One region of the Nonomuraea sp. NPDC049129 genome, then DNA from elsewhere that is predicted to be linked to it. Evidence: riboswitches for the same ligand, from Rfam matches in the RefSeq annotation. Region 1 holds a riboswitch; the other holds the start of a gene.
What was found. A riboswitch is a leader RNA that binds a small molecule or an ion and turns the genes downstream of it on or off. The one in region 1 is predicted to bind thiamine pyrophosphate.
Positions count from the first base shown of each region.

Region 1 (15,416 bases):
GCCTCGAACGCCACCTCGATGGTGCCCCGCTCGGGATCCACCTCGATCAGCTGCCAGCCCAGGGTCTCGGCCGCGGCCGGCGGCGGGACCCGCCCGGCCAGCACATCCCAGAATGGCCCGCGCCGCCGCGGTTCGGTGTCCATGAACACAGTGAACAGACCCGCACCGACAGTTCCGCCACTGTTCCGCCACGGCCCCGCGGTCGGCAGCTCGAACAAGCCATCCGACAGCTCCAACAGACCGTCCGGCAGCTCGCACGAACCATCCGGCAGCTCGCACGAACCATCCGGCAGCTCGCACGAACCGTCCGACAGCTCGAACAGGCCGTCCGGCAGCTGAACAAGCCGTCCGGCAGCTCGAAGGCAGCGCACATCACGCCGTCAGCGGCCACCAGCACGTCGCCGGTCACGGCGCTGCCGTCGATCACGGTGCTGCCGTCGGCGAAGCCGGCGCAGCGCAAGCCCGATGCCCCCCAACCACCGATGCCCACAAACCGGGAAAACCGCCCATTTCCCGGCCGATCAGGAAAGTTGGGGAAGTTTGCCAGGTAAAGGAGCGGAGGGGGCTAGCGCTTTGGGCGGATTTTGTCGAGGTTTTGGGTGATTAGCGGCTCCCGAGTGGCGAGCGCGCGTGCCACATCCCGTAGCTGCTTGGCCCGATGCACCTGGGCCCGCCAGTCCGTGCCGGAGGCCCGATGGGCCATCTCCACCTCGACCTCCTCCACCCGATAGCCCTTGCGCAGCAGGTCGATCGTCAGCGCCGTCTCCACGCCGAACCCGTGCGCCAGCGGCCGGGCGGCCTCGAAGGCGTCTCTGGTGATGCAGCGCTGGCCGTTGAGCGGCTGAGCGGGCTCGAAGCCGGTGGCCCTGCGGATGCCGTCCCTGGACAGGCGGACGACCAGGCCGTGGCCGCCCAGCTTGACGCGGGTGGCGAAGACCGCGATGGTCATGTCGGCCGTGCCGGCGCGCACCGGTTCGATCAGCGGGGAAGCGGCCCGGGCGGTGTCGCCCAGGTCGGCGTCCAGGAAGAGTAAGTGGTGCGGCGTCTCACCGTCGAGCAGGCGCACGGCTTCGGCGCCCGACTCCATGGCCGCCGCCTTGCCGCGGTTGCGGCTGTGCCGGACCACCCTGGCCCCCGCCGCCCGCGCCACCCGGCCGGTCTGGTCGGTCGAGCCGTCGTCGACGACCACGACCAGATCGACGCCGGGCAGCGCGAGGGCCGCGGTGACCGTGGCACCGATGCGGTCGGCCTCGTCCTTGGCCGGGACGATAACTGCCGTATCCTTCATGACCCCTCGGAGATGAGGAACTCCTGCGGCACCTCGTCATGCACGGTGAAGACCGAATCGAGACCGGTGACCTGCAGAATCTTGCGTACGGCCGGCCGTGGGGCGGCGACGTCGAGCGCCCCGCCCTGCTCCTTGACGCGTTTCAGCGCGGACAGCAAGACGTTCATCCCCGTGGAGTCGCAGAAATCCACGCCGGACATGTCGATGACCACGCGGCTGGGCCCGTCCTGCAGTAGCCGAGCGAACTCCGCCTGCAGGTGGGGTGCCGTATAGAGGTCGATTTCACCGGTGATGGCGACTAGCGCATGGCCGGCATGTGATCGAGTCGAGACCTTGAGCTCCACATGGGCAGGCTAGCGGCGCGGAGGCTTCCGGTCACGTTGTCACGCCGATAGGGCAACCTCAGGATTTTGTCCTCCGTTTGGACTCCATGAAAACAGAGAGTACGCGAAGCTTGACTGTGTGACACCGGCATGGCCGGAGAGGGGGGCGGCCCGGCACCTCGCTTCTGGTCACTACTTCACTTGAGAAGGAGGGGCCGGGCGAGACCCACGGGCCCGAGCATTCATGAGAACAGAGAAACCCGAAGACCCGCACCGACGACGGCTCCGCGAACGGCTGGAAGCCATCCTCATCCGCACAGAGAAGGCCACCTCGTGGCATGACAGAGTGGGGCGCCTGCGTAGTCTGATCAATCACGAAGGCTTCGTCCCCGTACACACGAAACTCGCCGGCGAGGACCTCGACTTCCTCGCCGACGCCCGCGACGACCTGCTCAGATTCTCCGAGCTCGGGCTGCGGCTGTTCGACCTCCACCAGCCGCGCGACGCGGGCGGCATCACGAGCGACGCCGAGCACCCCATCCTGCGGTGCCGGAGTTGCATGTGGCGCTGGCCGTGCCCGACGTTCCGCGCGATGTCGGAGTCGTTCGGCGCCGGTCACGACAGCGCACTTCCGGAGTCCGGTTGAAGTCCCAAACCTGACGGGCGCGCTATCCCGAGACCAGCGGCAGCCGGATCTCGAAGCGGCAGCCCGGCCCGTCGTTGACCACACCGATCACCCCGTCGTGCGCCTCCACGATGCCCTGCGCGATCGCCAGGCCGAGCCCGGCCCCGCCGTCTTTGGTCGGGGTCCGGGCCGCCTCGCCCCTGAAGGCCACCTCGAACACCCGGTGCAGGTCCTCGTCGGGGATCCCTCCGCAGCAGTCGCTGACCGACAGGCACGCCATGCCCGAGTCGACGGCCGCCCGCAACACGACCGTGCGGTCCGACGGCGTGTGCCGGATCGCGTTCACGACGAGGTTGCCCAGCGCCCGGCTCAGGGCGTTCGGGTCCGCCCGCACGGGGACCGCCTCGGCCGCCTCGGCGGTCAGTCGCACCCCCTTGGCGCGGGCCAGCGGCTCGGCCCCGGCGAGCGTGTCGGCGACCAGGTCGGCGAGCCCGATCCGGGCAGGGGTGAGCCGCAGCGCTCCGGCGTGGATCCGCGACAGCTCGAACAGGTCGTCGACCATCGCCGAAAGCCGCTCCACCTCCAGCTTGATCTGGCCGTGATAGCGCGCGACGGTCCTGCGGTCGGACACCACGCCGTCTTCGAGCGCCTCGGCCATCGCCCGCAGCCCGGCGAGCGGAGTGCGCAGGTCGTGGCTCACCCAGGCGACGAGCTCGCGCCGAGCCCCTTCCAGGGCGCGCTCCCGTTCGTACGCCTCCTCCAGCGTGTTCGCGATCGTCTGCAGCTCCGACGGCAGCCCCTTGGGCGCGGTGAACGGCAGATCGCGTACGGCCGCCACCAACCGCCTGCTCTCCCCCACGACCCGTCTGGCCAGCACGAACGCCACCCCCAGCCCGACCAGCCCGCCGACGGCCACCACGCTGAGCACGATGTCCCTGACCGCGCCCTCGATGATCATCTTGAGCGTGATCGCCACCACGCCGGCGAGCGTCGCCACGATCGCGACCACCATGACGACGGCCAGCATGACCCCGATCGAGCGAGTACGCAGCCGCCACATGACGGACACGCCCAGGATCCCCACCAGCAGCCCCAGCCCCGCCGTGACCGCCACGATCATCCCCAGATCGCTCATCACCGCGGGATGGGGAGTCACGACGCACCGTCGAGTGGGTCGCCAGCGATATGTGGGTCACCGGCGGGTTCGAGCGGTTCGTACCGGTATCCCACGCCCCAGACCGTGACGATCCGCCGCGGCGCGGTCGGATCCGGCTCGATCTTCTCCCGTAGCCGCCGGACGTGCACGGTCACCGTGGAGGAGTCCCCGAACGACCATCCCCACACCTGGTTGAGCAGCGCCGACCGGCTGAACGCCTGCCGAGGGTTGCGCACGAGGTAGGCCAGCAGGTCGAACTCGCGGGCGGTGAGCAGCACCTCGGCCCCGCCCAGCCGTACCTCGTGGGCCCCGACGTCGACCACCAGGTCGCCGTCACGCAGCACGCCCGTGCCGCCCGTGACCGAGGCGCCGCGGGCGCGGCGCAGCACCGACTGGACGCGCAGCGCCAGCTCACGCGGGCTGAAGGGCTTGGTCACATAGTCGTCGGCGCCGGTTTCGAGCCCGACCACCCGGTCGATCTCCTCACCGAGCGCGGTCAGCATGATCACCGGCACCGGCCAGCGCTCCCTGAGCTTCCTGCACACCTGCAGCCCGTCGATCTTCGGCAGCATCAGGTCGAGCACCATCAGATCCGGCGGGCTGGCCAGCGCCCGCCGCAGCGCCTCGGCGCCGTCGCCCACGCACTCGACCTCGTGCCCGTCGCGCTCCAGATATCGCGCCACGACTTCGGCCACGGTCGGGTCGTCGTCGACCACCAGGATGCGCGTGTTCACCCTTTCACCGTACGGCGGGAGCGTGCCGAATCGACACTTACGTCATTGCTTCGTAAGCCTCGCGGATCATGCTCGCAGGACGTACGGTGGGCGCATGAGTCGCGTCGTCATGCTCGTGCTGGGGGCCCTCCTGGGCCTCTTCGTGCTGTTCAATTTCGTGATCCCCATGATCATGGGCCTGGTCAAGGTCGCCCTCATCATCGGTGTGGTCGCCCTTCTGGTGTTCATCGCCGTCACCTTGGTCGGGAAGTCGTCCTCGTCACGGTGACGCTTTTCCTGTTCGACCCCTGGCTCATCGGCGTGACCATGGTGGCGATCCTGCTGCTCGCCACCTGGGCCGCCCGGCTGCTGCCCGCCATCGGCGGCGACGCGCCCGGGTTCCCGCTGATGTACGCCCGGCGCACGGCCTTCCAGCGCCAGCGCCATCCCGCGGCGGCAGGCCGGCCACGGCCACGAGCCCCGTCATCGCGCCCCGCTTCCGGCTAAGCGGGGCTCTCTTCAGTGAGCCCTGATCCATCTCTCTTTGATTGAAGGGCTCATGTTCGACTCTTTCGTGTCATTTCTGCTGGCCGTGGCCGGCGACAACGCCGCCGTGGCCATCGTGCTGTTCACCGTGGCCGTACGCCTCCTGCTGCTGCCGCTCAGCATCCGCCAGGCCCGCGCCGCACAGGTCCAGAAGCGCTTGGCGCCCAAGCTGGCCGAGCTGCGGAAGCGGTGGTCGCGCAACCCCGAGCGGCTGGCCAAGGAGACCACCAAGCTGTACGCGAAGGAAGGCACCTCACCTTTCGCCACGATCCTCCCGGGATTGGGGCAGCTTCCGTTCATCTGGGTGATGTATCGGGTCGCCACGCACCCGACCGCTTTCCTGGGCCATGACCTGCTGGGCGCCCCTTTGGGGCAGCATGTGGCGGGAATCGTCACCAATTACGGTCTGGTTAGTGTGCCATTTTCGGTCTTCGCCGTGGTCATCGCGCTGATCGCGGTCGTGGCGTGGATTTCAGCCCGCAAAGTCAGTGCCACACTGCCCGACGAGCAGCCCGCGCTGATCCGCAGGATCATGCCGCTGATGCCGTTCGGCACGGTGCTGGCCGCCGCGGTGCTACCGCTGGGCGCGGCGCTCTACCTGTTGATCTCCACGGCGTGGACCGTGGGAGAGCGCGCGATCCTGGCCGGCCGGCCGCTGAGCGCGTAGCCGCTATCCGGCCTCTCGCAGTGCGTGGACCTGCCCGTTCATCAATCCGTTGGGGGCGTGCAAGATCGCCCACACCGTCGTGATGTCACCGTCGTGGCGGACTCCCCAGCTCTCCGCGACGTACTCGACGATGCCGAGTCCCCTGCCCCCGAGCGACGACAGAGTCGGCCGGCCGGCACGGGGCTCGGTGGCCGCGCCGCCATCGCTCACAGCGACCTCGATGTGTTCGTCGCTCCGCAGCCAGGCCACCCTGACCATGCCCGACGGCAGCGGATGCGCATGCCGTAGCGCGTTGCTCAGCAGCTCGCTCACCACGAGGACGGCATCGTCGATCGCGGTGGCGAAAACACCGCGATCCTGCAGGTCAGTGCTCAGACGCTGGCGGGCGACGGCGACACTGGACGGCGCGTACGGCAGTAGCACCACGCTTGACACACCCACCTCCCCGCTCCCAGTGCCCCCCACGGGAACACTCCCCGGTACGACCGAAATGCCCCGTTACTCGATCCCAGAAACCGCATCTCGATCACAGCTTGTACACATCGGACGATAGATCAGCGTAACCGTTACCACCTCGTTACCGCATCGGTGTGTCGGATCGGATAGGGGAAGCGTTGCCCAACACGAGCCGCATTCGAGTGCCTCCACCGGGTCGCGGATGGGCACTCACATCGCCGCCCTGAGCCCTGGCCAGACTGCGGACAATGTAGAGCCCGAGGCCGACTCCGCCGAACCTGCGGCGGTCACCGCTGTCGACCTGGACGAACCGCTCGAAGACCCGCTCCCGGTCCGGCGCGGCGATGCCGACGCCCTCATCGTCCACGACCACGACCACGGCGTCGTCCTCGGGCCAGGCGCCCACGCTGATCAGGCCGCCCGTCGGCGAATACTTGAAGGCGTTCTCCAGCAGCTGGCCGAGGATGATGTCGGTGGCGAGCGCGTCGCCTCTGACGTACGGCAGCGCGTCGGGGATGGCCACCTCCACCCGGTGCCTGTCGGACAGCACGGGCAGCCCGAGCGTGGCCGCGTGGATCCGCTCGGCCAGATCGAACGCCTCGATGCGCACCGGCGGCTCGTCGGCGCCCGCCCTGGCGCCGAGCAGCAGGTGGTCCATGAGCTGGCCGAGCGACCTGGCCCGCTCGGCGATCGTGTGGACGGCGGAGCGCCGCTCGGTGTCGTTCAGCTTGTCCCAGCGCGCGTCGAGCGTGCTGGCGAACCCGCGCACGATCGTGATGGGCGTGCGCAGCTCGTGGCTGGTCGTGGCCAGGAACAGGTCCTTGGCCTCCTCCAGCTCCTTGGCCGTGGTCACGTCGCGGAAGTCGACGACCACCTCTCCGGTCTCCACGATCTGGGCGCTGACCACGTCCAGCCAGCGCCCGCTCTCCAGCTGGTAGGTGAGCTTCTCTCCCGGGCTGGGCAGCGGGAAGGGCAGCGGCCCGCCGATGACGGCCTCTCCCGGCGTCGCGGTGAGCTCGGCGGCGGCCGGGTTCCACTGGCTGACCCGCCCGGCGCGGTCGAGCACGGCGATGCCGTCGGCGCTGGCGTCGAACACCGCCCGCTCGTGCGCCCGCTGGCGTACGGCCTCCTGATAGGCCACCGCGTTGCCGACCGCGATGCCGGCGTGCCCGGCCAGCAGCTCCAGGAGCTCGAGCTCCAGATGGCCGGGCTTGTGCTCGGCGAACAGCGCGTACAGCGCCCCGTAGGGACGGCCACCGACCGCCGCCAGGCCGAGCGCGATCGTGTGCAGCCCGTCGAGCTCGGCCCACACCAGGTCGCCAAGCCCCTGCGACTCCAGCATCACCGTCTTCCCGGTACGTAAGAGCTTGCCGACCAGGCTGGTACGCAGCTCGGCCGTCACGTCCTTGAGCGAGTCGGGCAACTGGTGCGCGCTCACCAGCCGCAGCCGCTCGCCCTCGATGAGCACGAAGCCGCCCGCGTCGGCGCCGGTCAGCTCGGTCAGGCTGGCCGCGATGCGGTCGAGCACCGTGGACAGCTCCAGCTCGGCGTTGATGTCGCCGACCACGTCGGTGAGCCGGCGCACCAGCCGGGCCCGCCGCGCCATGCGGTTCCTGGCGGCCTCGTCAGCCTCGGTCAGATGGTGCACGAAGACGTAGCCCGCCACGGCGCTGCCCGTGAGCAGCGCGCTCGTGTCGACCCTCAGGTCGAGCACGGTGCCGTCCCTGCGCAACCGCTTGGTGCGCAGCGACACCTGGCCGCCCGTACGCACCCGTTCGAGCACCGCGTTGTGCTCCGCTGTCAGCTCCCCCGGCACGATCGGCGCCCTGCGGCCCAGCATCTCCTCGGCCGACCAGCCGAAGAGCCGCTCCGCCGCCCGGTTCCAGACGAGTACGGTCTGGTCCCTGTCGAGCGCGACCACGGCGTTGGGCGAGCTGGCGAGCACCGCGCGAGCGATCTCATCGTCACTGCCTGCTCTGTCGTCACCCACACCTCCATAGTGCCTGTGGCGTGCGGCGTTCGTCGGGCGATCCGTCCGATACGCTGCGGGCACGGCCTTTCAGGGCGGCGGAAGAGGGTGGCGGGTATGTCCAGTGGAGACCTCGATGCCCTGCTGCGGGTGACTTCCGCCACCTATCGCGGCGAGGTGCCGCCCGATGTGGCGTTCGGCACCTATGACGGCGCGGTCGGCCGGCTGGTGCTGGCGGTGAGCGGCAAGGGCATCGTGGCGTGCAGCTTCGAGTCGGAGGACACCGTCTTCGAGTTGGTCGTCCGGCATGTGGGCGCGTTCGTCGGGCCCGACCCCGGGCGGCTCGATCCGGTGCGCAGGGAGCTCGACGCCTACTTCTCCGGGCGCCTGCGGGCCTTCGCCACGCCGGTGGACCTGTCCATCGCCACGACGTTCGCCCGCACGGTGCTGCAGAAGACCATGGCCGTGCCCTACGGGGAGACGGCGACCCTCGACGAGATCGGCGAGAGCATCGGCCGCCCGCGCGCGCTGCGCGCGGTCGGCAACGCGCTCAACGCCAACCCCGTCTGTGTGGTCGTGCCGTGCCACCGGATCGTGCCGGGCGACGGCGAACTCGGCGACTACGCGGGCGGCCAGGCCGCCAAGCGTCATCTCCTCAACATCGAGAAACGCTCGCGGGCCTGAGGTACGTACTCAACGACGCGTGATCGACGCGCGCCTGGTCGCCCAGCCGATCGCCAGCGTCACCAGAGCCGCCACGAGAGCCGCGCCCAGGGCCCCGTTCATCCACGGCTGCCTGGTGAACCCGATGGCCTCGCGTACGGCCGCCCAGAGGCCGTCCCACTGCGCGACCGTGGGCGTGGAGGTGGTCAGCCAGTAGGCCACGAAACCGAGCGCCCAGGGCACCAGCATGGACCAGCGAGCGGGCGCGTCCTCGTCGGTGTTCCACCCCGAGGATCCGCCGAGCAGGAAGTAGTCGACCGCCAGCACCGCGAACATCGGCACGAACACCGCACCGATCACGCCCAGGAACGCCCCGTACGAGTTCACGTCGACCACCAGCGCGATGGCGGTGGTCAGCACGCCGATGGCGATCGAGAAGACCCGCCGGTCGACGCGCGGCATGAGGTTCTGCAGGGACATGGTCGTGGAGTAGACGTTCGCGAACGACTGGTCGGCCTCCCGCAGCACCAGGATCGCGAAGAACAGCGCGCCCAGCGGCACCGCGACGAACGCCCCGAACACGGCCGTGCCGTCGGCGGCCACCGCGGCGGACCCGGCGATGGCCACCGCGTAGACGCCCAGCCCCAGGCAGGCGACCTGGGCCAGCGTGTAGCCGCCGACCACGCCCGCGAAGGCCGCCTGGCTCGACCTGGAGTGCCGGGCGAAGTCGGCGGCGATCGGCACCCACGAGACCGACAGCGCGATGACGTAGTCGACCGCGGGCGCGAAAGCCGTCCACGACCCGCCGCCCTGCGGGGGAGCCTTCGACAGGAACGCCACCGCGAACCAGACCAGCGAGATGATCACCCCGATGGTGACGTAACGCCGCAGCAGCCGGACCGACCCGAGCGGCCAGATGGTCAGCGACGTGGTCAACGCCCCCGCCACCACCACCCACACCTGGTACGGCACCACGTCGCCGAAGATGGCCATCGCACCCTTGGCGATCACCCACAGCTCGAAGGCGCCCCACCCGATCATCTGGACGATGTTGAGCACGGTCGGGATGTAGGACAGCCGCGCCCCGAACAACCCGCGCAGCAGCACCATCGCCGGCCGCCCGGTCTGCGTGCCCGGGATGGCCGACAGCCCCACCATGGCCGTGCCGACCAGACTGCCGACGAGCGCGGCGAGCAGGGCGGCGGTCAGGCTGAGCGGGCTGCCGCCGAGCGGGTCGAGCAGGAACAGCGCGCCGCTGAACCCCAGCAGGCTCACCGCCAGGTTCGCCCACAGGGCCCCCTGGTCGAGCAGCCCGAGCGTCTTGGGGGGCGTCCCTTCGAGGGTCAGCGGGACTTCGTCGACGACATGCGTCATCTCACACTCCCTACGCCGGCATTACCCGGACAGGTTCATGCGGTCGGCGACAGATCAGTCGCCCTCTCAGCCCGGTGCACCCCGAGCTCCCGCGGTTTGTGTAGTTGTCGAGCGGATTATGCCATCCGTCAGGCGACGAACGGCGGGCGCCCCGTCTCACTGACCATCGGGCGGCGCGCGCCCGCCCAGGACTGCATGCCGCCGTCGACGTTGACCGCCTCGCGCCCGAGCTGGTTGAGCCAGGCCGCGACCTGGAACGACCGGCCGCCGACCCGGCAGACCACGTAGACGGTCCGGTCGCCCGGCACCTCCTCGACCCGCCCCTGGATCTGCGTCATCGGGATGTGCACCGCCTCGGGGGCGTGCCCGGCCACCCATTCGTCCTGTTCGCGCACGTCGAGCAGGTAGGCGTCAGCGGGAACGTCGCTTGCCGGAATCTCTGGAACCGTCATGCCTCCATCATCTCGCGTCGCTCATCGTAGGCAGCACGCGCCGTGGCGATCTCCTGCCGGTGCTCCTCGGTCCAGGTGACCAGGCTCTTGATCGTCTGGTGCAGCGTCCGGCCGAGCGGCGTGAGCGCGTAGTCGACCCTCGGGGGCACGACGGGGTGGACCGTACGGCTGACCAGGCCGTCGCGCTCCAGGTGGCGCAGGGTCACGCTGAGCATCCGCTGGCTGACCCCGTCGATCTCGCGGCGCAACTGGGTGAAGCGCAGGCTCTGGCAGTCGAGCAGCGCGATGACCAGCAGCGACCACTTGTCGGCGACCCGGTCGAGTATCTGCCGGACCTCGCAGTCCTCCCTGGTGTCCCACTGCCACACGTCGTAGTCGTCGTCCACGGTGCTCTCGCAGTAACCGGGTGACTTAGAAGTGCCGTCTTCCATGACATTTCATACTGCCGGATGATTTGGATGGTTACCAGAGATAACCGAATGCCGATAAGTAACCAGGAGTTGACCATGTCCAAACGCGCTTGGGGCATGTTGATCGTGCTGTGCGGGGCCATCTTCATCGAGGGCACCGACGTGGCCATGCTGAACGTGGCCCTGCCGTCGATCAGGGCGGATCTGGGGCTGTCCACGGGCATGCTGAGCGGGGTGGTGAGCGCCTACGTCCTGGGCTGCGGCGGTTTCATCCTGCTCGGCGGCCGGGCGGCCGACCTGCTGGGCAGGCGCAGGATGTTCCTGCTCTGGCTCGGCGTGTTCGTGGTGTTCTCCGGGCTGGGCGGGTTCGCGACCGAGGGGTGGGTGCTGCTGGTCGCCAGGTTCCTCACCGGGGTCGCGGCCGCCTTCATGATGCCCGCCGGGCTGTCGCTGATCACCACGAGCTTCCCCGAGGGCAGGCAGCGCAACCGCGCGCTGCTGGTGTACGCGGGGACGGGGGCCGCCGGGTTCGCGCTCGGGCTGGTGATCGGTGGTCTGCTGAGCTCGATCGGCTGGCGCTGGGTCTTCTTCGCGCCCGTCCTCTTCTCGCTGGCGATCCTGATCGCCGCCGTCCCGCTGCTGAAGGAGCAGCGGACGCCCCGGCCCGCCGGCGGCGTCGACCTGGCCGGGGCCGCGACCATCACCGGCGCGATGACGCTGCTGGTCTATGGCCTGGTACGGCTGGAGCACCCCACCGACGGCCCGGCCTGGACCGTCGGCGCGTTCGCGGGCGGCGTGGCGCTGCTGGCGGCGTTCGTGGTGATCGAGCGGCGGTCGGCCACTCCGCTCGTCCGCCTGGGCATCCTGCGCTCCGCGCCACTGGTGCGCGCCAACCTGACGGCGCTGCTGCTCACCGCGTCGTTCTTCGGCTTCCAGTTCCTCGTCACGCTGTACCTGCAGGAGTTGCGCGGCTGGTCCACCGTCCAGACCGGCCTGGCCCTGCTCGCCGCCGCCGCCGACGTGGCGCTCGCGCCCACGCTGACCCCCTGGCTGGTGCAGAGGTACGGCAACGCCCGGGTGATCTTCGGCGGCCTGCTGTCCGGGCTCGCGGCTTACGGCCTGTTCGTGGGGGTCGGGATGGACTGGTCGTACGCGGCCATGCTGCCGTCGATGCTGCTGATCGGGCTGATGTTCGCCTTCGTGTACGGCCCGCTCACGATCGTCGCCACGGAGGGCATCGCGGAGGACGAGCAGGGCTTGGCCGGTGGGCTGCTGAACTCGGCCTTCCAGTTCGGCGCGGCGCTCGGGCTGTCCATGGTCACGGCGGTCAGCGTGGCGGCACTCGGCGACGCGACCTCCGCAGAGGCCGGACTGGCGGCCATCAGGACGGCACTGCTGGTGCCGCTGGCCGCCACGGCAGTCGCCGCGCTCATCATGGCCACCGGCCTACGCCGACGCCCGCCCACCCCCACGCAGGGGACCGACAGGTCCGGAGAGCCCGAGAAACCCATCATCGTCAGAGCATGACCATAGGCGCGGAGGCGTTACTTCAGCAGGCGGGACAGGCGGCGGTCGGCCAGCGGCTTGCCGCCCGTCTGGCAGGTGGGGCAGTACTGCAGCGAGGAGTCCGCGAAGGACACCTCGCGAATGGTGTCACCGCAGACGTCGCACGGCTGACCGGCGCGGTTGTGGACACGGAGGCCGGACTTCTTCTCCGCCTTGAGGTCCTTCGCGGCCAGGCCGTGCGCCCGCTCCACCGCCTCGCGCAGCGTGGTGACGATGGCCTCGTGCAGGTCGGCGATCTGGGCGTCGGTGAGGGTCGAGGCGATCTTGAACGGTGACATCTTGGCCGCGTGCAGCACCTCGTCGGAGTAGGCGTTGCCGATGCCCGCGATCACCTTCTGGTCGCGCAGCAGGCCCTTCACCTGGGTACGGCTGCCGTTCAGGATGGCTTTGAGCGTGGCCACGGTGAAGGCGTCGTCGAGGGGGTCGGGGCCGAGGGCGGCGACACCCGGCACGTCATCAGGATTTTTCGTGACATAGACGGCTAGGCGCTTCTGAGTCCCCGCCTCGGTCAGCTCGAACCCGGGCGCCAGGCCCTCGTCGTCGGGCGCCAGGCGCACCCGTACCGCCAGCGGGCCCTTGCCCGGACGGACCGGCTTCGCGCCCGAGAGGTCCTCGCGCCAGCGCAGCCACCCCGCGCGGGCCAGGTGGATGACCAGGTGCAGGCCGTCGCAGTCGAAGTCGAGGAACTTGCCGTGCCTGGCCACGCCCGTGATGGTCAGCCCGCCGAGCGCGGTGACCGGCGGGTCGAACGTCTTGAGCGCCGAGAAGGCGACCACGTCGACGCCCAGGAGCGTGCGACCGACCGCCCGCTCGCGCAGGAAACCGGCGAGCGATTCCACTTCGGGGAGTTCAGGCATGCCACCAGGGTACGACGCACCGTCATCCACAGCCTGTGGATAACTATGGGACGTCCCAGAACGCCAGCTCGTGCGCCATCCCCTCGCGGAACAACGCCTCCGCCCGCGCGGGCTCGGGATCGGCCTGGTCGATCATCTCGGCGATCCGCACAGTCAGCGCCGCAAATCCCGGATCGGCGTACGTCTCCACCCATCTCCGATAGCGCGGCTCGGCGGGCAAGTCCTCCGCCAAGAGCCGACCAAGCTGCGAATATCCCCACATGCACGGATAAAGCGCGGCCAGCCCTTCGCCATAATCGGCGGCCGACTCCAGCAGGAACGTCGTGTAGGCCGCGCACGCCGGCCCCTTCCGTGCGCCTTCCAAGGTCGCCCCGAACGAGGCCGACAGCTCCCGATGCAGCCTCAGCTCGTCATGGAAGGTCGTGTGCGCCAGGTCGACGAGATCGCCCAGATGCGCGGCCGGCGCCTGCCAGGCCAACCGCGAGAACACCCGCACATAGTCCAGCAGGAACAGATAATCCTGCTCCAGCCACGACCGGAACACCGGCTCCGCCAGATCGCCGCGCCCGATGCCGACGACCGTGGGATGCGCGAGCTGCGCGTCGAGGAGGGGGCGCCCGGCCGCGTGCAACTTCTCGGAGATACCCATGAGCGGCAGGTTAGTGTCAGGGAATGAGTGTGACGATCGCGGAAGAACTCCTCTTGCTCGCGTACAGCGAGAAGGAGGGCAAGCAACTCATCAGCGCCAGTCAACTGGATCCGGCGCTCGGCGGCGCGATCCTCGCCGAGCTGGCGATCAACGAGCGGGTGGCCCTGACCGGCAAGAAGGTGTCCCTCGAGGACGCCACGCCGCTGGGCGACGACGAACTCGACGCCGCGCTGGCCCGCATCGCGGAGGAGCGCAAGGAGCGCAAGCCCGACTGGTGGGTCCAGCGGTTCCACTCCACCAAGCTGCGCCGGCGCCTGCTCGTCCGGCTCGCCGAGACGGGCGTGCTGGCCGAGGAGCGCGGCAAGGTGCTCGGTATCTTCCCCACCACCCGCTGGCCGGAGGCCGACGGCAGCGTCGAGGCGGAGGTCAGGCAGCGCGTGAGCGGCGTCCTGGCGGGCGCCGAGCCCGACGGGCGTACGGCGGTGCTCATCGCCGTCATGCACGCCGCCAAGCTCGACCGCAAGGCGTTCCCCGGCGCGAACAAGGCCCGCATCAAGGAGATCTCCGAGGGCGACTGGGCGGGCGACGCGGTGGCCAAGACGATCGCCGCGATCAACTCGGTCATGGTGATCGCCGCCACCACCGCCGCCATCGGCGCCAGCACCGGCGCCACCACCGCAGGAAGCTAGCTACAGCAGGGGTCGACGGCCCGTCGTGGCAGGACTCTCCCCCGAAGGGATTCCACCTTCGGAGGAGAAGAAGGACAGCAAGAAGACCAGAAAGAAGACGGGATCAGCCGGCGTCGAGGATCTCCTTCGGCACCGGCTTGTCCTCCTTGATCGCGTTGAACAGGGCGGTGGCCTTCTCCCTGTCCCACTTGACCGCGCTGCCGCCGCCGGCGATCTCGTTGCCGCCGAACGGCACGACCGTGGTCACCGGGCTGTCGCCCATGGCCAGGCCCAGCGAGAGCATGTCGAACGCGCCCGTGCTCGAATCGACCGCCACCGCGTCGGTGGCGCTCATGGCCAGCGGGATCGAGGTGAACGGATTGATCAGCGTGCCGGGGCTGGCCGCCTTCTTCACGACCGCGCCGAGGAACTGGCGCTGGCGCTTGGTCCGCTCGAAGTCGGGCAGCGCGCCGCCCTTGCGGGTACGGACGTAGCCGAGCGCCTGGGCGCCGGTCAGCGTCTGGACGCCCTTCTTGAGCTTCAGCCCGGCCTTGGGGTCGTCGACCGCGGCGCGGACGTTGATCTCGACGCCGCCGACCGCGTCGACGATGTCCACGAACCCGGCGAAACCAATCTCCATGTAGTTGTCGATGCGCACCCCGGTGACGGACTCGATCGTCTGGGCGAGCAGCTTGGGGCCGCCGATGGCGTACGCGGCGTTGAGCTTGTTGCGGCCCTTGCCGGGGATGGTGACCGCCGAGTCGCGCGGCAGGCTGATGAGAGTCGGTTTGTCGCTGCCCGCCGGGATGTGCAGCAGCATCATCGAGTCGGTGCGCTGGCCGGCCGCCTTGCCGGTGGCGAGCTTCTTGCGGTCGGCCGCCGACAGGCCCTTGCGGCTGTCGGAGCCGACGAGCAGCCAATTGGTGCCCGGGGTGTCGGCGGGGTGGCCCTCGCCGTCGAGCACGCCGGGGATCCCGGTCAGCCGAGAGTCGATCCAGAAGAACAGCCCCACTGCCACCACGATCAGCAGTGCG
Region 1 is NZ_JBEZDU010000003.1:410,869-426,284, forward strand. Features, by position in the region: gene AB0B64_RS11320 (PaaI family thioesterase) at 1-143, opposite strand, end outside; gene AB0B64_RS11325 (glycosyltransferase family 2 protein) at 566-1,288, opposite strand; gene AB0B64_RS11330 (STAS domain-containing protein) at 1,285-1,632, opposite strand; gene AB0B64_RS11335 (hypothetical protein) at 1,856-2,257, shown strand; gene AB0B64_RS11340 (HAMP domain-containing sensor histidine kinase) at 2,280-3,392, opposite strand; gene AB0B64_RS11345 (response regulator transcription factor) at 3,389-4,126, opposite strand; gene AB0B64_RS11350 (hypothetical protein) at 4,221-4,394, shown strand; gene AB0B64_RS11355 (DUF6412 domain-containing protein) at 4,391-4,612, shown strand; gene AB0B64_RS11360 (YidC/Oxa1 family membrane protein insertase) at 4,665-5,318, shown strand; gene AB0B64_RS11365 (ATP-binding protein) at 5,322-5,753, opposite strand; gene AB0B64_RS11370 (PAS domain S-box protein) at 5,896-7,764, opposite strand; gene AB0B64_RS11375 (methylated-DNA--[protein]-cysteine S-methyltransferase) at 7,861-8,427, shown strand; gene AB0B64_RS11380 (cytosine permease) at 8,437-9,780, opposite strand; TPP riboswitch at 9,771-9,883, opposite strand; gene AB0B64_RS11385 (rhodanese-like domain-containing protein) at 9,909-10,232, opposite strand; gene AB0B64_RS11390 (helix-turn-helix domain-containing protein) at 10,229-10,663, opposite strand; gene AB0B64_RS11395 (MFS transporter) at 10,739-12,169, shown strand; gene AB0B64_RS11400 (DNA-formamidopyrimidine glycosylase family protein) at 12,187-13,065, opposite strand; gene AB0B64_RS11405 (transcriptional regulator) at 13,109-13,714, opposite strand; gene AB0B64_RS11410 (GPP34 family phosphoprotein) at 13,738-14,403, shown strand; gene AB0B64_RS11415 (LCP family protein) at 14,507-15,416, opposite strand, start outside.

Region 2 (15,416 bases), on a different contig from region 1:
TGACCAGGTCGTGCCCGGCCGAGAACGCGTGGCAGGTGTCGAGGCAGATGTTGGCCCGCGGGTGCCAGTCGAGCGCCGCCAGGTAGGGCTCCAGATCCTGCACCGTGGCGCAGAGCATCGCCCCCTGGCCCGCCATCGGCTCCAGCAGCAGGTCGGGGCCGCCCTCGGGGATCTCGTCGAGCAGCGGCAACAGGTGCTCGCGCAGCTGGCGCATCGCGTCGTCGCGTGGCTGCGTCACCGCCGAGCCCGTGTGCACCACGACTCCCTTGGCGCCGACCTCGGCGCCGCGGCGCAGCGTGTAGCGGACGAGCGCGATGGTGCCGGCCACCGTCTCGGGGTTGGGCGAGCCGAAGTTGGCCAGGTAGGGCACATGCACGAAGGTATCGACACCCGACGCGGCCAGCGCGGCGTCCTGTTCGGGCTTGCCCGGCGTGAGCGCCCAGGCGCGCGGGTTGGTGACGAACACCTGGATCATCTCGGCGCCGATCTCGGCCATGTACGCGAGACCGCCCGTCGCCAGGCCGCCCGCGACGGAGACGTGCCCGCCGATGAGAGAGGTTGGGGTCATGATGGCTACCAGTTTAGGCGGGTGGCGGAGCGGGCCGGCCGAGTGGGATATGCGGCGAGCTTGGAGCATGACACGAAAAGTCCTAGCCAACCGCTGGGCCACTTGAGAGTTCTTGCGGATGGACCGGGCACCAGGCGGGTGTGTGTACTGCTGCTATGCCCAACACGCTCACCGGTCTGGCCGGGTTCAACGCCCGGGAGGACATCGAGGCGGAGCTGCTCGCCTGCTGCGCCTCCCGCGCCTTCGCCAGGTCCGTCGCGGCCCGGCGCCCCTACAGTGACCCGGACCGGCTCGCCGACGCCGCGGACGCGGCCGTGCGCGGCCTGGCCTGGCCCGACGTACTCGAAGCGCTCAGCGCCCACCCCAGGATCGGGGAGCGCGCCCAGAGCGCCTGGTCCAGGCAGGAGCAGTCGGGCGTGGCGGACGACACGCGCGCCGAGCTGGCCGAGGGCAACCGGGCGTACGAGGACCGTTTCGGCCACGTCTACCTGATCTGCGCCACCGGCCTGACAGGCGCGGAGATGCTGGCCAGGCTGCGCGAACGCCTGCTCCACGACGAGGAGACCGAACGCGCCACCGTTCGCGACGAGCTGGCCAAGATCACCAGGCTGCGGCTGGTCAAGCTGCTGGAGGGGTCCTGATGAGCTTCTCCACGCACGTCCTGAACGCCGTCACCGGCCGCCCCGCCGCCGGAGTGGCCGTACGGCTGGAGTACGAGGGCGAGGTCGTGGCCGACGGCCGCACCGACGCCGACGGCCGGATCAAGGGCTGGAACCCCGGCGCCGGCGTCCACCGGGTGGTCTTCGACACCGGCGCGTACCTGGCCGACACGTTCTACCCCGAGGTCGTCATCACCTTCACCGTGACGGACCCGGCCGCGCACTATCACGTGCCGCTGCTGCTCAGCCCGTTCGCCTACTCCACCTACCGAGGGAGCTAGAACGTGCCCGACGTCATCCTGGGCCCCAACCGCTACGGCAAGGCGGAGACCAGGCTCGTCCGCGTCGTCCGGGAGGGCGACGTCCACCACCTCAAGGACTTGAGCGTCAGCTCCTCGCTCTCCGGCGACATGGAGGCCGTCCACCTGACCGGCGACAACGCCACCGTGCTGCCGACCGACTCGCAGAAGAACACCGTCTACGCCTTCGCCAAGAAGCACGGCGTCGACCAGATCGAGGAGTTCGCGCTGCTGCTGGCCAGGCACTACGTCGCGGCGCAGCCGTCGATCCACCACGCCAGGGTGGAGATCGAGGAGTACGCCTGGGAGCGGATCGGCGGCGACCGGCCGCACTCGTTCGCGCGCAAGGGCGGCGAGGTGCGCACCTGCGTCGTCCACCATGACCGGGACGGCCGCACCACCGTGGTCTCCGGGCTGAAGGACCTGGTCGTGCTCAACTCGACGGGCTCGGAGTTCCACGGCTACATCCAGGACGAGTACACCACGCTGCCGCCGACCACCGACCGGGTCCTCGCCACCGCCGTCGCCGCCCGGTGGCGCCACGCTTCAGAAGGGTCCGCGTACGGCAAGTCGTACGAGGAGGTCCGGCGCCGCCTGCTCGAGGCGTTCGCCGACACGCACAGCCTGTCCCTGCAGCAGACGCTGTACGCGATGGGAAAACGGGTACTGGACACCCGAGGCGAGGTCTGCGAGATCAGGTTCGCGATGCCGAACAAGCACCACTTCCTGGTGGACCTCTCGCCGTTCGGCCTGGACAACGACAACGAGGTCTACTTCGCGGCCGACCGCCCCTATGGCCTGATCGAGGGCGGCGTACTGCGCGAGGACGCCCCTGACGCCGCATTCGCCTGGGAGTAGAACGATGGAATTCCTGCGCCCCACGACATGGGACGAGGCGCTGGCCGCCAAGGCGGACCGGCCCGGGGCCGTGCCCATCCAGGGCGGCACCGACGTGATGGTCGAGATCAACTTCGACGTGCGACGGCCGGAGGCGCTGCTGGACCTCACCCGCGTGCCCGAACTGCGTACCTGGTCCCTGGAGGACGGCCGCTACCGGGTAGGGGCCGCCGTGCCGTACACCACGATCATCGAGGAGCTCGGCGGCCCGCTGCCGGGACTCGCGCAGGCGTCCCGGACGGTCGGCTCGCCGCAGATCCGCAACCGCGGCTCGGTCGGCGGGAACCTCGGCGCGGCCTCGCCAGCCGGGGACAGCCACCCGCCGCTGCTCGCCGCCGGAGCGGTGATCGAGGTGGAGTCGCGCGACGGCGGCGTCAGGATGATCCCCGCGCACGAGTTCTACCTGGGCGTCAAGCGGTCCGCGCTGCGGCCGGACGAGCTGATCAGGGCCGTCCACCTCGAACCCGCCACCGGCCCCCAATACTTCTCCAAGGTCGGCACCCGCAACGCCATGGTCATCGCGGTGTGCTCGTTCGCGGTCGCGCTGCATCCGGGGGAGAGGCGGGTCGGCACCGGCCTCGGATCGGCCGCGCCCACGCCGCGCAGGGCGCTGGAGGCCGAGGAGTTCCTGCGCCGCGAACTCGACTGGAACGCCCGGCTCGACCCCGCCGTGCTGAAGCGGTTCGGCGAGCTGTGCGCCCGGGCCGCCTCGCCGATCGACGACGTGCGCGGCACCGCCGACTACCGCAGGCACGCCATCGGCGTGATGGCCCGCCGCACGCTGACCTGGGCCTGGAACGACTACCGAGGAAGGAGGGCCGCCTGATGCGCGTCACCTTCACCGTCAACGGCCGCGAGGAGTGCGCCGACGACGTGTGGGAAGGCGAGAGCCTCCTGTACGTGCTGCGCGAACGGGTCGGCCTGCCCGGCTCCAAGAACGCCTGCGAGCAGGGCGAATGCGGGTCGTGCACGGTCTACCTCGACGGTACGCCGGTCTGCGCCTGCCTGGTCGCCGCCGGGCAGGCCGAGGGCCGCCACGTGCGTACCGTCGAGGGCCTGGCCGACGGCGACCGGCTCGACCCCGTGCAGGAAGCGTTCGTCGAGAGCGGCGCGGTGCAGTGCGGCTTCTGCACGCCCGGTCTGATCGTGCAGACGCACGACCTGCTCGAACGCGTCGACCGGCCGTCCGACGCGGAGATCCGCGAGGCCCTCGCGGGGAACCTGTGCCGCTGCACCGGCTACGAGAAGATCCTGGACGCGGTACGGCTGGCGGCCGAGCGAAAGGCGGCGACCAGATGACGCCCGGCTCTGTGCAGATCGACAACGTCTACATCGCGCCTGTTGCCGGGCCGGAGGTCGAGTCCGGATATGTCCGTATCGAGGGTGATCTGATCACCGGCCTCGGCCCCATGGCCGAGGCGCCCGCCACCCCGCCGGCCACCCGGATCGACGGCACCGGCTGCCTGGCCACGCCCGGCCTGGTCAACACCCACCACCACCTCTACCAGTGGGCCTCGCAGGGACTGGCCCAGGACGCGACCCTGTTCGAGTGGCTGGTGGCCCTCTACCCCGTGTGGGCCGCCATGGACGCCGAGGTCGTCAGGGGCGCGGCCGGGGCGGGACTCGGCCACCTGGCCCTGTCCGGCTGCACCACCTCCAGCGACCACCACTACGTCTTCCCCAAGGGCCGCGGCGACCTGCTCGCCGCCGAGATCGAGGCGGCACGCGAGCTGGGCATCCGCTTCCACCCGGCGCGCGGCTCCATGGACAGGGGCGAATCGCAGGGCGGCCTGCCCCCGGACGTCGTCGTCGAGCGGCTCGACGAGATCCTCGCCGCCACCGCCGAGGCCGTCGACGTCTACCACGACCCGTCGTTCTCCTCGAAGCTGCGGATCGCGGTGGCGCCCTGCTCGCCGTTCTCGGTAAGCGGTGAGCTGATGACCGAGGCCGCCGCCCTCGCCAGGGACCGGGGAGTCCGCCTGCACACCCACCTGGCCGAGACGCTGGACGAGGAGGAGCACTGCCGCGCGCAGTTCGGCATGCGGCCCGTCGAGTACATGGACAAGCTCGGCTGGCTCGGTCCCGACGTCTGGTTCGCGCACGCGGTGCACCTCAGCGACTCCGACATCGGCAAGCTCGCCGCCACCGGCACCGGCTCCGCGCACTGTCCCTCGTCGAACGGCCGGCTCGGCGCCGGGATCGCCAGGGTGTCGGAGATGCTGCGCCGCGGCGCGAACGTCGGTCTCGGCGTGGACGGCAGCGCCTCCTCGGAGCTGACCACGCTGTCCGGCGAGATGCGGCAGGCACTGCTGTTCCAGCGGGCCGTGTACGGTCCCGGCGCGCTGACCGCCCGGCAGGCACTCGAACTCGCCACGCTCGGCGGGGCCCGCAACCTCGGCCGTGAGGGCGAACTGGGCACGCTGGAGGCGGGCAAGCTCGCGGACATCGCGCTGTGGCGGGTGGACGGGCCGTTCGCCTCGGCGGTGACCGACCCGGTCTGCCGCCTGGTCTTCGCCACCCGCCAGCCGCCGCTGGCCCGGCTGCTGGTCGGCGGCGAGACGGTCGTCGAGGACGACGAGCTCAGGACCGTCGCCCATGACGCCGTCGGCCGCGCGGGCGTTGAGGCCCACCGCCGCCTGAGCCGGCTGGCCGAGAAGCATGGCATCACCGCCGCCAAGGAGATCCACCGGTAACCACGCCCGTCTGTCGTGAATCACGCACCGGACGCCAGTTCGAGGCGCCGTCCGCCGGGATGTGATGATGAATCGTCGCGTCTCCCCGGAGGCGGGGCCGTTCGCCGTTCGTCACCGTGTGGGAGTTCGTAGTGGTTGAGCATGTGCTCGTTGCCCCCGACAAGTTCAAGGGGTCGCTGACCGCCGCCGAGGTGGCGGCCCATGTGTCGGCGGGGCTGGGCGTCCCGGCGATAGAGCTGCCTGTGGCCGACGGGGGAGACGGCACCGTGGACGCGGTCGTGGCCTGCGGCTTCACGCGCGTCTCCCGCCAGGTCACCGGGCCCACGGGCGAGCCCGTCAAGGCTTCGTACGCGCGGCGTGGGGACACGGCCGTCGTCGAGCTGGCCGAGGCGTCCGGCTTGCGCCGTCTCCCCGGCGGGCTCGAGCCGCTCACCGCCACCAGCTACGGCACCGGCGAGCTCGTCGCCGACGCGATCCGCCAGGGCGCCAAGCGCATCGTGCTGGGCCTGGGCGGCAGCGCCTGCACCGACGGGGGCGCGGGCATGGCGCAGGCGCTCGGCGCCCGCTTCCTCGACGCTCAGGGCGACGAGCTCGAGTACGGCGGAGCCGCCCTGGGCGGGCTCGACCGCATCGACATCTCCGGTTTCACGGATATGTCGGGCATCGAGGTGGTGGTGGCCAGCGACGTCGACAACCCGCTCCTCGGCCCGCACGGCGCCGCGGCGGTCTACGGTCCGCAGAAGGGCGCGACCCCGGAGGACGTGCCGGTCCTGGACCGGGCGCTCGGCCGCCTCGCCGCCGTCGCCACGCGCACGCATGGTCTCGCGGGCGCCGTCGAGCACGACGACGTACCCCGCCCGATGGGCGTCGCCGGGGCTCCGGGCGCGGGGGCCGCCGGTGGCGTGGGGTTCGCCGCGCTGGCGTTCCTGCACGCCGAGGTTCAGCCGGGCATCGACTACCTGCTCGACCTGCTCGGGTTCGGTGAGCACGTCAAGGGGGCCCGGCTGGTGATCACCGGTGAGGGCTCGCTGGACGAGCAGTCGCTGCGCGGCAAGGCCCCTGTCGGCGTCGCCCAGGCGGCTGCCCGGGCGGGCGTTCCGGTGGTCGCCGTGTGCGGTCGCCGTACCCTGTCCGACGCCGAGCTCCGGGCAGCCGGTATCGAGGCCGCCTACGCCCTCACCGACCTGGAGCCCGACCCGGCCCGCTGCATGGCCGACGCCGCCGCGCTCCTCGAACGCCTGGCCGCCAAGCTCGCCGCCGACCGCCTCTGACCGGAGTTGATATGAGCGGCTATGACCTCGTGATTCGATCGCGCAGGACCGTCACGCCCGACGGCGAGCGGGCCGTCTCGGTGGCCGTCCGCGACGGCCTGATCGCCGCCATCGGCGCGTACGGTGACGCCATCGAGGCGGCCGAGGACATCGACCTGCGTGACCTCGCGCTGCTGCCCGGCCTGGTCGACACCCACGTGCACGTCAACGAGCCGGGCCGTACGCACTGGGAGGGGTTCGCCTCGGCCACCAGGGCGGCCGCCGCCGGCGGGGTCACCACGATCGTGGACATGCCGCTCAACTCGCTCCCGCCCACCGTCACCGTGGACGCCCTCGACGCCAAGCTGCGCGCCGCCGACGGGCAGTGCCACGTGGACGTCGGCTTCTGGGGCGGCGCGATCCCCGGCAACGTCAAGGACCTACGCCCGCTGCACGACCGTGGTGTCTACGGTTTCAAGTGCTTCCTGTCGCCGTCGGGTGTGGAGGAGTTCCCGCCGCTCAGCCCTTCAGAGGTACGCGCGGCGCTCACGGAGCTCGCCGGGTTCGACGGCCTCATGGTCGTACACGCCGAGGACCCGGCGCTGCTGGCCGAGCCGGCGGGTCCGACGTACCGCGAGTTCGTGGACTCCCGGCCGGGCGCGGCCGAGCGCAGCGCGGTCGAGCAGGTGATCCGGCTGGCCAGGGAGACCGGCGCCCGGGTGCACATCCTGCACGTCTCCAGCGCCGACTGCCTGGAGCCGCTGGCCGCCGCCCAGGCCGAGGGAGTACGCGTCACCGCCGAGACCTGTCCCCACTACCTGACCCTGGCCGCCGAACAGGTGCCCGAGGGCGAGACCGCCTACAAGTGCTGCCCGCCGATCCGCTCCGCCGCCAACCGCGACCGGCTCTGGGACGGGCTGGCCGGCGGCGTGCTGAGCTGCGTCGTCTCCGACCACTCGCCCGCACCGGCCGACCTCAAGGTGCCCTCGTTCGCGGCGGCCTGGGGCGGCATCGCCTCGCTCCAGCTCGGCCTGCCGGCCGTGTGGACCGAGGCGTCGCGCCGCGGTCACGGGCTGGCCGACGTGGTGCGCTGGATGTCCACCCAACCAGCAGCAATGGCCCATATTTCCGGAAAAGGCGCGATAAAGGTTGGCAACGACGCTGATCTGGTGGCTTTCGATGCCACAGCCGTCAACCCGGTCGACGCGGCCCGGCTCCACCACAAGAACCCGGTGACCCCCTACCACGGCCACCTCCTCAAGGGCGCCGTCCTTACCACCTGGCTCCGTGGCCGGCCCACCGACGGCGTACCGCACGGAGCCTTCCTGTTGGGAGAGCAGTAGATGCCCGGCTTCACCGACCTGCCCGACCTCGCGCTGCGTACCCTCGGCGGCTCGGTGGTCGCCGCCAGCGACGAGTCCTTCGCCGAGAAGGAGAGCCTGATCCGGCCGGGACGCCCCGGCTTCCAGGCGGAGACGTTCGGCAACAAGGGTCAGGTCTACGACGGCTGGGAGACCCGGCGCCGGCGCGAGCCCGGCCACGACTGGGCGATCGTCCGGCTCGGCCTGCCGGGCGTCGTCCGCGGCGTGGTGATCGACACGGCCTGGTTCAAGGGCAACTACCCGCCCCACGCCTCGGTCGAGGCCGCGGCCGTGGACGGCTACCCGTCGCCCGCCGAGCTCGCCGACGCCGACTGGGTGGAGATCGTGCCCAGGAGCGATCTCAAGGGCGACGCCGAGCATGCTTTCGAGGTGACCGACGACTCCCGTTACACGCACGTCCGGCTGAACATGTATCCCGACGGCGGAATCGCCCGGCTGCGCGTGCACGGCGAGGTACGGCCGGATCTGTCCCTCTACGACGGGCTCAGCCTCGACCTGGCCGCCCTGGCGAACGGGGGGCGGGTCATCGCCTGCTCCAACGAGTTCTACTCGGCGCCCGACAACGTCCTGGCCCCCGGGCTGGCCCGCCACCAGGCGGAGGGCTGGGAGACCGCGCGGCGGCGCGAGGCCGGAAACGAGTGGCTGGTCATCAGGCTCGCCGCGCGCGGCGTCATCCGGCTGGCCGAGATCGACACCACGAACCTGCTGTTCAACGCCCCCGGCTGGGTGTCACTGACCGGTTACGACGGTGACCGTGAGGTCGAGTTGCTGGCCAGGACGCGGCTGCAGCCCGACACCCCGCACCGGTTCCGCCTGGAGCACGCCGAGCCGGTCACGCGGGTGCGCGTCGACATCTATCCCGATGGTGGGCTGGCAAGGGTCCGGCTGCACGGCAACCTCGCCTGACGGCCCTCGCCTGGCCGCCGCCTGGCCGCCGGGTCACTGCCAGACGACGACCGCCGGGTTACTGCCAGAGGACCACCGTCGAGGCGGGTGGCCGCTCGCTGTTGCCCGCCGGGCGCTGGAATCGTACGACTCCATCGTTGGAGAGCTTGCGGATCTGCACCTTGAAGCCGAGACCCACTAACTCGTTCCTGGCGTCGCTGACGTTCTTGCCCACCACCGACGGAACGAGCTGGAACTCCTGGTCGTCACGCGCCTCGTTGTCCTCATTGTCACCGCCGAACCAGTCCCAGAAGTCGGTCTGGCACCGGGACACCGTGATCATGGCCTGCGCGCCCTTGTCGACCTCGGCCTTGGCCTTGGGCGCCTGCGCGATCACCGTGCACGGCTCGGCCCTGTCGTCGACCTCGTTGACCTGCACCTGGAAGCCCTGGGTGCCGAGGTAGTTGGCCGCCTCGTCCTTGGGCATGCCGCTGACGTCGGGCATCACGAGCCCCGCGCTGACGTAGAGGTTGACCTTCGAGTTCTCCTTGACCTTCTCGCCCACGTCGGGCGAGGTGCGGATCACCTTGCCGCGGGCGATCTCCTGGTTGGCCTGCCGGCTGACGCGGTTGACGTCGAGCCCGGCCTTGCCGATCGCGGTGCGGGCCTCGGGCTCGGTCATGCCCTCGACGTTGGGCACCAGCACCCGCTTCGGGCCCAGCGAGGGGACCAGCGTGAGGGCCGCGCCCCGCTCGACCTCGACGTTGCGCCCCGGGTCGGTTCGCAGCACGAGGCCCTCGGCGACCTTCTCGTCGTGCTGGCCGGGGGCCGTCTTCACCTGGAAGCCCTGGCCGGCGGCGGCTCTCTGGGCGACCGCCAGGTCCTTGCCGACCAGGTCGGGCACCGGCACGTACGTGGTCTGCGAGAAATACCAGCCCGTCAGCGCGACCGCCACCACCATGACCGCGGCGAGCGCGACCAGGAACCAGTTGGGCTTGAAACCGGCGCGCCGCGCGGGCAGCTCCTCGCGCGGCTGGATCATCGTGTGGTTCGGCACCACCTGCGTCATCGCGTGCGGCGCGTGCGGCGCGGTGGCGGGGCCGGCACTCGGCATCGAGTAGGGCATGGAGCGCACGCCGGACGCCCCCGCGTGCATGGGTGGCGTCGTCGTACGGGGCAGCATGCGGTGCGCGTCCACGGCCGCCACCAGCATCGCGGTCGCGTCGGCGGGACGGTCGTCGGGGGAACGGGCCGTGGCGTGCGTCACCAGCGTGTCGATCAGCGGCGGCACCTCCGGCACCACGGAGGACGGCGGTGGCACGGTGTCGTGGACGTGCCGGTAGGCCACCGACATCGGCGTCTCGCCGTCGTAGGGCTGCTCGCCGGTCACCAGCTCGAACAGCATGATGCCCGCCGCGTAGACGTCGCTGCGCACGTCGGCACCGCCGGTCATGACCTGCTCGGGCGACATGTAGCCGATCGTGCCGATCATCACGCCGGTGCGGGTCTGGTTGGTCGCCTCGATCGCCCGGGCCAGGCCGAAGTCCACCACCTTGACCCGGCCGTCGTCGGTGAGCAGGACGTTCTCGGGTTTGACGTCGCGGTGCACCATGCCGGCCTGATGGGCCGCGCCCAAGGCCGCGAGCACCGGTATCATGATCTCCAGCGCCTCGCGGGCGGGCAGCCTGCCCCGGTCGCGCAGGGTGTCGCGGAGCGTCTTGCCGGGGACGTACTCCATCGACAGATAGACCACGTCACCGTCGGTGCCTTGGTCGAAGACGTGCACCACGTTGGGGTGCGAGAGGCTGGCCACGGACTTGGCCTCGCCGATGAACCGCCGCACGAACGCCGGGTCCTCGGCGAGCGAGCGATGCATGACCTTCAGCGCGACCGTGCGGTCAAGCCGGACGTCGAGCGCCAGGTAGACGGTCGCCATACCGCCTCGCGCGATCCGGGACTCGATGCGGTAACGCCCATCGAGCAGCCGTCCGACGAGAGGGTCCGCTGTCGTCGTGTCCACCCCGCTGAGTTTACGGGCGTTTTGCCACTGGCAAGGCCTGACCATCCGAAACCGATGCCGAGCCGTGCTCGTTGGAACGCGCCTATCTGGAACATAACCGGACATATCCTGTCTCGCCGGTTCCGCGTGGCGTCGAGTGGCTACGGGCCCGTCCGGCGGCCTCCGAGTGGCTACGGGCCCGTCCGCAGCATTCGCGTGGCTACGGGCAAGTCAGGGGCCTTCGCGTGGCTACGGGCGCGTTGGGGAGGAGGCCTCCGCGTAGCGGCGGCGGGGGATGCGGCCCGCCTGGTGGGCGAGCCGGCCCGCCTGGACGGCCGCTCTCATGGCCGTCGCCATCAGCTCCGGCCGCTGCGCCCTGGTGACGGCCGTGGCCAGGAGTACGGCATCGCAGCCCAGCTCCATCGCCAGGGCGGCGTCGCTGGCCGTACCGATGCCCGCGTCGAGGATCACCGGCACCGAGGCCGCCTCCACGATGAGCTCGATGTTGTGCGGGTTGCGGATGCCGAGGCCGGAGCCGATCGGCGCGCCGAGCGGCATCACCGCGGCACATCCGGCTAGCTCCAGGCGACGCGCCAGCGCCGGGTCGTCCCCGATGTACGGCAGCACCACGAACCCGTCGGCCACCAGCCGTTCGGCCGCGTCGAACGTCTCGATCGGGTCCGGCAGCAGCGTCCGCTCGTCGGCGATGACCTCGAGCTTGACCCAGTTCGTGCCGAGCGCCTCCCTGGCCAGCCGGGCGGTCAGCACGGCGTCGCCCGCGGTGAAGCAGCCGGCGGTGTTGGGCAGGACCTTGATGCCGCGTTCGCGCAGTACGTCGAGCACCGAGCCGGGCGCACTGGGGTCGAGCCGCCGCATGGCGACGGTCGTCAGCTCGGTGCCGGACGCGACCAGCGCCTGGTCGAGCACCTCCAGCGACGGGGCACCGCCGGTGCCCATGATGAGCCGGGAGGAGAACTTCTCTCCGGCTATGAGCAGATCATCCACCTTGCACCGCCGTCAGCACTTCCATCCGGTCGCTGTCGCCGAGCGCCGTCGTCTCCCAGGCGCTCCGCGTCACCACCTCGTCGTTCACGGCCACGGCCACGCCGGTCGTCGCCGTGGTGAGCGTGAGTACGGCCTGCGCCACGGTGGTGCCGTCGGGCACCTCGTGCGGGGCCCCATTGATGATCACATTCATGAAATATCCCGATACCTCAGCGGCGAGCACAGCTCCGCGAGCTCGCTCTCCTCGCCCAGCAGAATGGCCGCCGTGAGCGGAGCCAGCAGCACCCCGCCCCGGTGATGCCCAGTGGCCAGCACCAGCCCCGGCGTCCCGCTGGGCCCGATGAGCGGAACGTTGTCCGGTGTGCCCGGCCGCAGCCCCGCCACCACGTCGGCGATCTCCAGCTCGGTGACGCCCGGCACCAGCTCGTGGGCGTCCCGCAGCAGCTCGTACAGTCCGCCCGCCGTCACCCTCGTGTCGAACCCCAGCTCCTCCTGGGTCGCCCCGACCACCAGCTCACCGTCACCCCTTGGCACCAGGTACACGGATTTCCCGTGGACCGTCCCGCGTACGCACCTGCCGAGCAGGGGCTGAGGGGAGCGCAGCCGCATGATCTGCCCCTTGACCGGTCGCACCGGGACATCGACCAGCCCGGCGCTCCACGCCCCGGCCGCCAGTACGACCCGCTCGCCCCGGATCTCATGGGGGATGTCCACCTGCGGGCGGCCCTTGTCCAGGGTGGCCGTCCCGTCTGGGGGTGTGAGGCGTACGCCCACCACCTTGTCGCCGTCCCGGAGCAGTTCGCTGACGCGAGCCCGGACGAGGGGGACGCCCAGGCGGTCGAGTGCGGCCAGGAGCGCGGCGGTGACACGGCGCGGGTCCACCCAGGCGTCTCCACGGGCCAGTAGCCCACCGCGTACGGAGGGCGCCAGCATGGGCTCCAGCCGGCGGCACTCGCGCCCGGTCAGCCGCTCGACCGGTAGCCCCAGCTTCTCCATGAACGCGGCCAGCTCACCGAGCGCCGCCAGATCGTCGGCCCCGAACGCCACGGCCAGCGTCCCGTCGACCCGGAAGTCCAGCCCGGCCCGCGCGGCCTCACTGAGCCCGCTCACGACCGCTTCAGCTGCCCCCGCTTCGTCAAGACGGTTGGTGGCGGGACCCGCAGCAGCATGGAGGCCGACATCGGAGGCGGCGAATCCCGTACCAGCATCGCGGTGAGAGCGGTTGGCGGCGGATCCCGTACCGGCGTCGAGGTCGGCGTCGGTGGCGAGTTCGGAGGCGAAGGACGGCCAGCGGCGCAGTGCGGCGAGGCCCAGCCGGAGCAGCGGCTCCTCCGTGTACGTGACCTCGCTCACCGGTGCCAGCATGCCCGCCGCCGCGTGCGAGGCCCCGGTGGCCGGAGCCGGGTCGACCACGGTGACCGGCCGACCCGAGCGGGACAGGCGCCAGGCGATGGACAGCCCGATGATCCCGCCGCCTACGACGATGTCCACGTCCGCTCCCTTCGCCGGCATGATCCGGATCAGGTGTCTTGCGGTCGAAGGCCCGGTGCAGCCTTCCTCTCAGCCCGGTAAACGGCCGGACTCCCGCGCGTCTTACGTCTCCACCCTACGGCCTCGGCGCGACGTCCCGGCACGGGCCCCGTTATGGTCTTGAACGTGAATCATGTGGTGGTGGCAGGCGCCGGTCTGGCCGGTGTACGGAGTGTCGAGGCGCTGCGCGCGAAAGGGTTCGACGGCAGGATCACGCTGATCGGGCAAGAGCGGCACCGGCCGTACGATCGGCCACCCTTGTCGAAGGCGGTCCTGTCCGGCAGCAGTGACTCCAGCTTCGTCGACGCCGACCTCGCCGTGCTGGAGGTGGACTTCTGGCCGGGCGTCTCGGCCAAGGCGCTGCGTCCCGGCGTCGTCGAGACAACCGAGGGCGAGCTCGGCTATGACGGCCTGGTGATCGCCACCGGCGCCGAGCCGATCACGCTGCCCGGCGACGGCCGCCAGCACGTGCTGCGTACCCTCGACGACGCGCTGGAGCTGCGCGCCCGGCTCGTCAAGGGCGCCCACGTGGTGATCATCGGCGCCGGCTGGATCGGCGCCGAGGTGGCCACCGCCGCCCGCCGGGCCGGCTGCGAGGTGACCGTGATCGAGGCCGGCCCCACCCCGCTCGCCCAGGCGGTCGGCCCTGAGATCGGCGCCCGCACCCAGGGCTGGTACGAGGGCATCGACCTGCGGCTCAACACCCTGGTCGGCTCAGTGGACGACGGCGGCGTCACGCTCGCGGACGGAAGCCTCATCGAGGCGCACGTGGTCGTCACCGGTGTCGGAGTACGCCCGACCGTCGGCTGGCTCGCGGGCTCCGGCATCGACCTGGACAACGGCGTCGTCACCGACGAACACCTGCGCACCTCCCTGCCGAACGTCGTGGCCGTGGGCGACTGCGCCGCCTGGTGGTCGCGCCGGTTCGAGACCAGGCTGAGGGTCGAGCACTGGGACGCCGCGCTCAACTCACCCGAGGTGGCCGCCGCCACACTGCTGGGGGTCGAGGCCGCCTATGACCCGGTGCCCTATTTCTGGTCCGAGCAGTTCGGCCACATGGTCCAGTACGCGGGCCACCACCCGGCCGGAGACCGCCTCCTCTACCGAGGCGAACTCGGCGGAAAATGGTCGGCCTGCTGGCTCACCTCGGACGACACCCTGGCCGCGGTACTCGCCGTGGACCGGCCCCGAGACCTCGTCCAGGGCCGCAGAATCATCGAAGCCGGACACCGCGTAGACGCCGAACGCCTGGTAGATCCCGACCTCTCCCTACGGGACTGTGTTGTTTGAGCAAGCACGCCATGTGGTAGTTGTGGTTTCGTGACGCTTTCTGTTGCGCAGATCGACCGGGAGACCGACCAGCTCGTCGCCGAGTGGCTCACTCTCCCCGAAGTGGCCGCGCGCCTCGACCTTTCGATAGGGCGGGCCAAGCAACTCCTCAAGGACCGGAAACTGCTCGGTGTGCGCCGGGGTGGTGGTGGGCCACAAGTGCCCGCGGTGTTCCTTGACGGAAAGGACGTGATGAAGGGTCTGCCCGGCACACTCTCCGTGCTGCGCGACTCCGGTTACGACGACATCGAGTCGCTGCGCTGGCTCTTCACTCCCGACGACTCCCTGCCCGGCTCGCCCGTCGACGCCATCAGGGCCGGTCGCCATACCGAGGTCAAGCGGCGTGCCCAAGCCCTCGCTTTCTGACGCCCGCCTCTACCTCTGCACGGACGGCCGTCGCGAACGCGGTGACCTGGCCGAATTCCTCGACGCGGTGCTGGCCGCGGGCGTGGACATCGTCCAGTTGCGGGAGAAGGGGCTGGAGGCGCGCGAAGAGCTCGCGCTCCTCGAGGTCTTCCGCGACGCCTGCGACCGGCACGGCCGGCTGCTGGCGGTCAACGACCGGGCCGACATCGCCTACGCCGCCCGGCCCGACGTGCTCCACCTGGGGCAGGACGATCTTCCGGTGAAGGTCGCGCGAGAGATACTCGGCGACGACGTCTTCATCGGACGGTCCACCCACTCCGTCGCCGAGGCGTCCGCCGCGGCCGTGGAGGAGGGCGTCGACTACTTCTGCTGCGGTCCCGTCTGGCCGACGCCGACCAAGCCGGGCCGCCACGCGCCGGGGCCGTCGCTGCTGCGGCACGCGGCGTCGCTCGGCACCGGGCGGCCGTGGTTCGGCATCGGCGGCATCGACCTGGGCAATCTCGACCAGGTCAGGTCGTACGGGGTCGAACGGGTTGTGGTGGTACGCGCCATCA
Region 2 is NZ_JBEZDU010000022.1:3,197-18,612, reverse strand. Features, by position in the region: gene AB0B64_RS45525 (deoxyribonuclease IV) at 1-568, opposite strand, end outside; gene uraD (2-oxo-4-hydroxy-4-carboxy-5-ureidoimidazoline decarboxylase) at 724-1,209, shown strand; gene uraH (hydroxyisourate hydrolase) at 1,206-1,508, shown strand; gene pucL (factor-independent urate hydroxylase) at 1,512-2,384, shown strand; gene AB0B64_RS45505 (xanthine dehydrogenase family protein subunit M) at 2,389-3,249, shown strand; gene AB0B64_RS45500 ((2Fe-2S)-binding protein) at 3,249-3,722, shown strand; gene AB0B64_RS45495 (8-oxoguanine deaminase) at 3,719-5,116, shown strand; gene AB0B64_RS45490 (glycerate kinase) at 5,248-6,387, shown strand; gene allB (allantoinase AllB) at 6,399-7,709, shown strand; gene alc (allantoicase) at 7,710-8,654, shown strand; gene pknB (Stk1 family PASTA domain-containing Ser/Thr kinase) at 8,713-10,653, opposite strand; gene AB0B64_RS45470 (thiazole synthase) at 10,882-11,637, opposite strand; gene thiS (sulfur carrier protein ThiS) at 11,630-11,830, opposite strand; gene AB0B64_RS45460 (FAD-dependent oxidoreductase) at 11,827-13,128, opposite strand; TPP riboswitch at 13,118-13,235, opposite strand; gene AB0B64_RS45455 (FAD-dependent oxidoreductase) at 13,294-14,457, shown strand; gene AB0B64_RS45450 (Rv2175c family DNA-binding protein) at 14,488-14,862, shown strand; gene thiE (thiamine phosphate synthase) at 14,840-15,416, shown strand, end outside.
Region 2: another riboswitch for thiamine pyrophosphate. It lies ahead of AB0B64_RS45460 (FAD-dependent oxidoreductase); the one in region 1 lies ahead of AB0B64_RS11380 (cytosine permease).